One region of the Peribacillus sp. NPDC056705 genome, then DNA from elsewhere that is predicted to be linked to it. Evidence: riboswitches for the same ligand, from Rfam matches in the RefSeq annotation. Region 1 holds a riboswitch; the other holds the start of a gene.

Region 1 (3,584 bases):
GCCAGTGTGTAAAGCATACGTCCTGCACTGAAAATCCCACTGTTGCATCCAGACATTGCTGCAGTGATTACGACAAAATTGATGATGCCTGCCGCTGCAGTGATACCTATTTTGGCAAAGGTTGAAACAAACGGACTGCCTAAGTCATCCAGTTGATCCCAAGGGAAGACGGTCACGATGACGAATATGGCACCAATGTAGAAAATTAAAATGCGCCATATGATTGATTGGATCGCTTTTGTTACGGTCTTGGTTGGATCTTTCGCTTCTCCGGCTGTGATGCCGATAAGCTCAACGCCTTGATAGGCAGCCACGACAAGGGAAAGCGCGAAGAAGAATCCTTTCCAGCCTCCCGTAAAGAAGCCGCCATTTGCCCAAAGATTCGATAATCCAATAGCATCCCCGCCATTCCCTATTCCAAAGAAGATAAGGCCAAGGCCAGCAATGATCATCAATATAATCGTTATGATTTTTATAAGTGCAAACCAAAATTCAAATTCCCCGAAGGATTTTACCGAAATAAGGTTTGCCGCCCCCAAGATGATCATGGCGACCACACCTGGTATCCAAGCAGGTAACTCCGGGAACCAATATTGCATATACAACCCAACTGCGATGATTTCGGACATTCCGACGATTACCCATTGAAACCAATTGCTCCAAGCAGTCATATAACCTGCCAAGGGATGTATATAGCTGCTCGCAAAGGTTGCAAAAGAACCTGTAGTCGGTTCTAAATATAGCATCTCACCCATGGAACGCATGATGAAAAATATAAAAATACCTGCGATTGCATAAGCAAGCATTACAGAGGGCCCGGTCCATTTGATCGTGCTCGCAGATCCCATGAATAACCCGACCCCGATGGTTCCGCCCAAGGCTATCATTTGAATATGTCTTGATTCCAGCCCTCTCTTTAATTCCTTGTTCGACATGATTAACTCCCCCAGATGCAATATCGGTAATGCTTTTCCATCCTTGCCACGAACGACTCTCTTTTAATTAGAATTGCTTTATCGTAATCAATATTACATAACACTTCAATTATGTTTTCTTATCTTATAATAGTAAATATTCTGTAAAAATACAATTGTATTTTTGAAATAAACAGTTACCAATAATATCTTGTCGATTTTTCTAATCTTAAAATATCATTTTAAAAAAATGATGTTCAGTATTTTATAATAGTGTTCGTTCAAAAAGAGTGGAAAACTATCATTTCTGCTTAAACCTTAAGTTAAATACAGACCACTATTAAACTGCGGATAATGCCTGTTTCATTTCAAAAAAATTTGTTGACCAATCGAAAAATAGATGATAGAATTCCAATATTATTTTATAAGCATAATGAATGATCCAACAGTGGAAGATTAACACTGACAGACATTTATTCACAACCGCATACAAGCAAGCGATGAATGCTATGGATGACACTATAGCAGGAGCAGCTTCTGGAGAGACTGTACAAGATGCAGCGCCGAAGGATTCACAATCTCAGGCAAAAGGACAGAAGAGTAACGAATGATAGAATTGTTATTCTGAACCCTTTAAGAGATTGGTATTATCCAATCTCTTTTTTTATTGTCCAATTTGTGATTGGACTTAAAACTACACTCTTGAAAACCATGGAATAGGCAAGCAGGGCAAAAAATCACGCCCATCTCTCCAAGACCATGCAGGTTGAAATCATTCACTAACAAGACTATAAAAAACGGGGGCGCAAGAATTGGCTAAACAGGAATTAAAAAGAGATTTAAAAAATCGACATGTACAACTGATTGCAATAGGAGGAACCATTGGCACCGGTTTATTTTTAGGATCCGGAAAAGCCATACAATTGGCTGGACCTTCCATTATATTCTCCTATCTGATAATAGGAATTGCTTTGTTTTTTGTGATGAGGGCGCTGGGCGAATTGCTATTATCCAATGCAGGTTATGCATCATTCACTGAATTTGCAACCGAATATGTCGGTCCATGGGCTGGATTCGTGACAGGTTGGACATATTGGTTCTGTTGGATCATGACCGCAATGGCCGATATCATAGCTGTCGGTGTCTATATACAATATTGGTTCGATATCCCTCAATGGATTCCGGCCCTAATATGCCTAGTCATTCTGTTAGGGTTGAACCTATTGACCGTTAAGTTATTCGGCGAATTGGAATTCTGGTTTGCCATCATTAAAGTAGTCACGATCATTGCCTTGATCATCGTAGGAATCATTCTTTTGATCATCGGCTTCAATACCAATACCGGAACGGTTTCCGTAACGAACCTATGGAATCATGGGGGCATGTTCCCCAATGGCATTTCCGGATTCCTATTATCTTTACAGTTAGTCGTCTTCTCATTTGTCGGTGTCGAATTGGTCGGGGTTTCCGCAGCGGAAACGGCGAACCCGAGAAAGAACATTCCCTCTGCCATCAATAAAATCCCTGTCCGGATTTTACTTTTCTATGTGGGTGCCCTATTCGTCATTCTCTGTGTCAACCCATGGACACAACTTGATGCCACGAGCAGCCCATTTGTAGAGGTCTTTGCGTTAATCGGCATTCCTGTCGCTGCAGGAATCATCAACTTCGTCGTGTTGACATCCGCTGCTTCTGCATGCAACAGCGGTTTATTTTCAACAAGCCGGATACTCTATACGTTAAGCAGGAATGGCGAAGCCCCTGCTAAACTGGAAAAATTAAATAAACAGGCTGTTCCAAGCAATGCCTTATTAACATCCACCATCGTTGTATCAATAGGGGCATTATTGAGCAAGCTGATACCGGAACAGGCGTTTACCGTGGTGACGACCATCAGTGCCATCTGTTTCATTTGGGTATGGAGCATCATCTTGATCTCCCATATCAAATATTCGAAAACAAGGCCTGATCTAAGAGCTCAATCGACTTTCAAGGCTCCTTTTACACCCTTTGTCAATTACGCTATTTTAGGATTATTCCTATTCATCCTTATTGTTATGCTATTCGCTGAAGCTACACGACTATCACTGCTTTTGACCCCGATCTGGTTCATACTCTTGGTGATACTATATAACTATCGGAAAAAAAATAGCTAAAGGAAATAAAGTCTTGAATTCAATTCGAATTCAAGGCTTTCTCCATCTAAGAAACATATCAAGATTAGGCAGTTGGCGCTTTTTTGCTAAAATATATCACCCAACTCCATTAAATTTTATATCAAAATAGTGTAAGCTATTATATATCATCGGACCTTTTTAAAAGAAGGTAAATCCGTCTTGCATGAATTTTCCTTCCCGGTTTGGTTCACCAAAGCCATCAGTGGCATTGAAGAATAAACCCCATTGATGGACGTTTCACTTATTTAAAACGGAGGGGTTTGTTTAATGAAGATTATATATATCCTTACTCTAGTTCCTTTTATAGGCATACTAGGATTTCTACCTTTTGTTAATAAAATAGAACCATACGTATTAGGGATGCCTTTCAATATGTTCTGGATGGCTATGTGGGTTGTCCTTACCTCTGCCATATTGGGCATCATGTATAAGCTGGATCCCAGGAATCGGGAAGGTGACCCGAAATGAATATTGCTCTCTTAATCATTTTAGC
Region 2 (3,584 bases), on a different contig from region 1:
TCGGCCTGTTCGATGATGGATACAGCGACTTCGCGTCCAAAATCGACCTGGTCCTGTTCAATAGCCTCTTTTTCCACCGCAGGCTCAATTATGTCAGGCTCGCTTACTGCTTCTTCGGGCAGTGACTCTATGGAATTCCTGCGAAAGAAAGCGGGTATCTCCGAATCTTCCCTTTTTTCTTCCGCATTTTCCGGTATAAGAACGGATGGCTCTATCGTCATTTCCTCATGTGACACTTCTTTTGGAATTTCAGGGATCGATACCGGAATCTCGATATCGGCTCTTTCTTTTTTTAGGATGGGCATTTTGCTTTCTAATTCATATTCGACAATTTCTTCAGGTGGGACTATTTTTTTTTCCGGACGACGGAACCCATAAATGGGTGAAGGGATTTCCGTTGGGCGGAATGGAGTATTTGACGGGACTATTTTTGAGGTTTCCTCCCTGTCGAAGCTTCTCCGTTTTGGTTCACTATCCCTTACAGGCCTTTTCGTTGTTTCTTTGGTCACATTTTTCCCCTGTTTGGGTTCATTTTCTTCCCTGTTCCTTTCCCTAGGCTTTCTTTTATTCTGCTCCCGGTCTGGAATGAGCGGAAACTTGAACTGTCCTTTTGGATATTGAAACAGGATTTTCGTATCCGGGTCTGGCGTCTGGGACATTTTTTCCACTTTTTGATTATAATCTTTTATTTCTTCTTTCTTTGACTTCGAAAGCTTTGAAAAATCCATTTTCTTTAATGTCTCTTCATCAAGCGGCTCATCTATAATAATTTCTTCGATTTCAATAATTTCCTCTGCTTGGAACCATTTTTTCATCTTATTTAGCCATTTCAAAACTATCACTCTTTCTACATCTGTAGTTATGTAACTAATTCTACCAGTTATTTTAAAAATATCGAGAAAATTTAAGCTGAATTGGGATTGGCATCTATATTTTTTATCGCATTCCTGCTAACTTAACGTAGTTCGCAGAACTCCTACCCTATTAAACCCCTTCTGGAATGAGTTTAAACCTATCAATTGCGAATTAACATTAGCCCCTAGTCTACTATTTAAATAAAACACCGCTGTTAAATCGCGTTTACAAAGAGATTAAGTTTTCATGCAGCCTTGGAAGCAGACTGGCCAATTCATTGCAACATCCTTCATGAAACCGCCGGCGGCATTCAAATACATGCCGCAACCCATAAAACACCGTTCGTTAATACCGAACGGTGTTTTGTGGGTTTCTGCGTTTTTTTTTTGCAAACAAAGATCAAAGAAGACTATTTCCATTCATAAAAACTGCATACAACCTGCGCCACTGATTTGGAGGCGATCAAAAGGGCCTCTTCATCAATATCGAATTTAGGATGGTGATTGAAATAGGCCTTCTCCACCCCTTTCGGTTTACAGCCAATGTAAAAGAAGCAGCCAGGAATCTTTTCTGCATAATACGAAAAATCTTCCGAACCTGAGAAAACCGGAAATTCCACAACATTCTTAATATCTTTGTCATTCATGCTTTCCAGGCTATTTTTCACGAATCCAGTCAGTTCAGGGTCATTATATAACGGAGGATAATCGGGCACATATGTAAGCTCGCACTGAACATCAAATTCCGTTTCTATCCCTTTAACGATCCGGTGGATTTCCTTATCGATCAGCTGCTGGGTCTCTGCCGTCATATAACGGACATCCCCTTCAATTTCTATACGATCTTTAATGACATTAAAGCTTCCCTTTCCATCGAAGGAGCCGATTGTGACTACGCCCATATCAAAAGGGTTCAAGCGGCGGCTGATTACGGTTTGTACGGCTGTCACGAAATGGGCGCCTGCCACAATGGTATCATTAGCCATATGCGGGGAGGAACCATGGCCGCCTACACCCTTTATGGCTAATTTGAAATAGGTCCGTCCAGCCATCGAATAGCCGCTGCGATACCCGACGACCCCTGCTGGATGCGAAGGGAATAAATGGATTCCGAAGACAGCGTCCAGTTCATCCAAAACCCCTGATTCCATGATGCTCTTTGCTCCACCAGGAGGTGTTTCTTCTGCATGTTGATGAATTATTTTGATCGTACCTGATAGGGAATCCTTCAGCTCAATGATGCAGTCTGCCAGTACCAATAAATAAGCGGTATGCCCATCGTGTCCGCAGGCATGCATGACACCTTCATTTTTTGAACGGAACGGAACCTCCGCTTCTTCTGTAATCGGCAGTGCATCGAAATCGGCACGGAGACCTATCGTTTTCCCTGGTTTCCCGCCTTCGATCGTCACGATGATCCCTAATCCATTTCCTGCATTCGTTTGAATCGATACATCTTTCCCGTTATAAAAATCAATGATATATTTTGCCGTTTTCTCTTCTTTGAAGGATAGCTCCGGATTCTCGTGTAAATGACGGCGGATTTGAACCATTTCCTCTTTACGGGCTTCCAGCATGTTCATTAATTTGCTTTTCACATTCACGATTATTCTCCCCCATTATTTTAAGTTGATTGGCATATTAGTAAGTTCCGTGTTCGCTGCAAACCTTTTGTATGCATAAAGCCAATTAAAAAAGGACAGAGAAGGGTTGCGCAAACCTGCCGCTCCCTTCTCTGTCCTTTCACCTGAGAATTCAACTCCATTTTGGTCGTGGAGATTTCCCAGTTGGCGGCACACTTCCTGCGCGCTGTCCAGAGTTGCGTCCAGCTGCGGTTCCATTTACCTGAGAGATTTGCTCCAAGCGATATTTTCGGAACTTGCTCCCTCGGCGGCTCAATGCTTTGCACTCTCCCACAACGTTCATACGCTCGTTCTATCGTTTTATTCTGTATTTTCAAAATATTACAATTTAATTATCACCGATAAAAAAATAAATATCAACTCTAAGAGTCATAAACTCTATTAAACTTTAAAAGGACCGATGTCAGATGCTGACACGGTCCTTTTAAAGTTTAATATATCATTGTTCACGCTTTTTGTTTTTACCCATAATGAAGATGGGCTCCAACTCATTTTCTTCGTAAAGAAATGATAGAGCCGTTATCGGAACATGCCCGCTGGCAAAGAAGCTCATCGCCATTTGAGCAAGAATATCATAGCCCGTATCATTCTTCACATCGGCAATGATGATGACATCCTGATGGGGAATGGCAACAGCCATGGTTCCCTCGACCTTGTCCTTCATTTCCCGAAGCCATGATTCATTCAGGATCCTGCTGGCATCATACCCATCATTCGTGTTCAAAAAATAAAATGCATTACCTGCAACGATATCCGACTTCATTTCAGTGGAGAGGGAACGGGCATTGAAAAGGGCAATTTCACGGATCCTGTCACCCTGCCAATTTTCCCGTTGAATCATCTTTTCATCTATAAGACGGTAGGTTTTCCCTAAATCAAGGGCATAAAAAATCCGGGTTTCAGCCGTATGCTCATCGAATAAAAATGGATTTCCTGCTTCCGATTCCATTGGAAAGGAGGTCGAGCGGATGACTGGGAAAATGAATTTCTCCTTGCCTTCCATGCTGTGTTCTCCCCCCATCACATTCAGGGCCTCTTCCACGTAATAGATAATTTCATCGATGGCCTTTTCCTGTACGTTTTCATA

Evidence for each region. A riboswitch is a leader RNA that binds a small molecule or an ion and turns the genes downstream of it on or off. The one in region 1 is predicted to bind glycine.
Region 2: linked by a shared signal. The riboswitch ahead of ACFRAK_RS03635 (amidohydrolase) and the one ahead of ACFRAK_RS10065 (amino acid permease) in region 1 are both predicted to bind glycine.

What each region holds. Positions count from the first base shown of each region.
Region 1 covers NZ_JBHTYI010000006.1:27,137-30,720, forward strand. The annotation lists gene ACFRAK_RS10060 (amino acid permease) at 1-935, opposite strand, end outside; glycine riboswitch at 1,442-1,520, shown strand; gene ACFRAK_RS10065 (amino acid permease) at 1,727-3,070, shown strand; gene ACFRAK_RS10070 (DUF3311 domain-containing protein) at 3,359-3,559, shown strand; gene ACFRAK_RS10075 (sodium:solute symporter family protein) at 3,556-3,584, shown strand, end outside.
Region 2 covers NZ_JBHTYI010000002.1:243,029-246,612, reverse strand. The annotation lists gene ACFRAK_RS03640 (DNA translocase FtsK) at 1-833, opposite strand, end outside; gene ACFRAK_RS03635 (amidohydrolase) at 1,265-2,452, opposite strand; glycine riboswitch at 2,677-2,780, opposite strand; gene ACFRAK_RS03630 (DUF1444 domain-containing protein) at 2,937-3,584, opposite strand, start outside.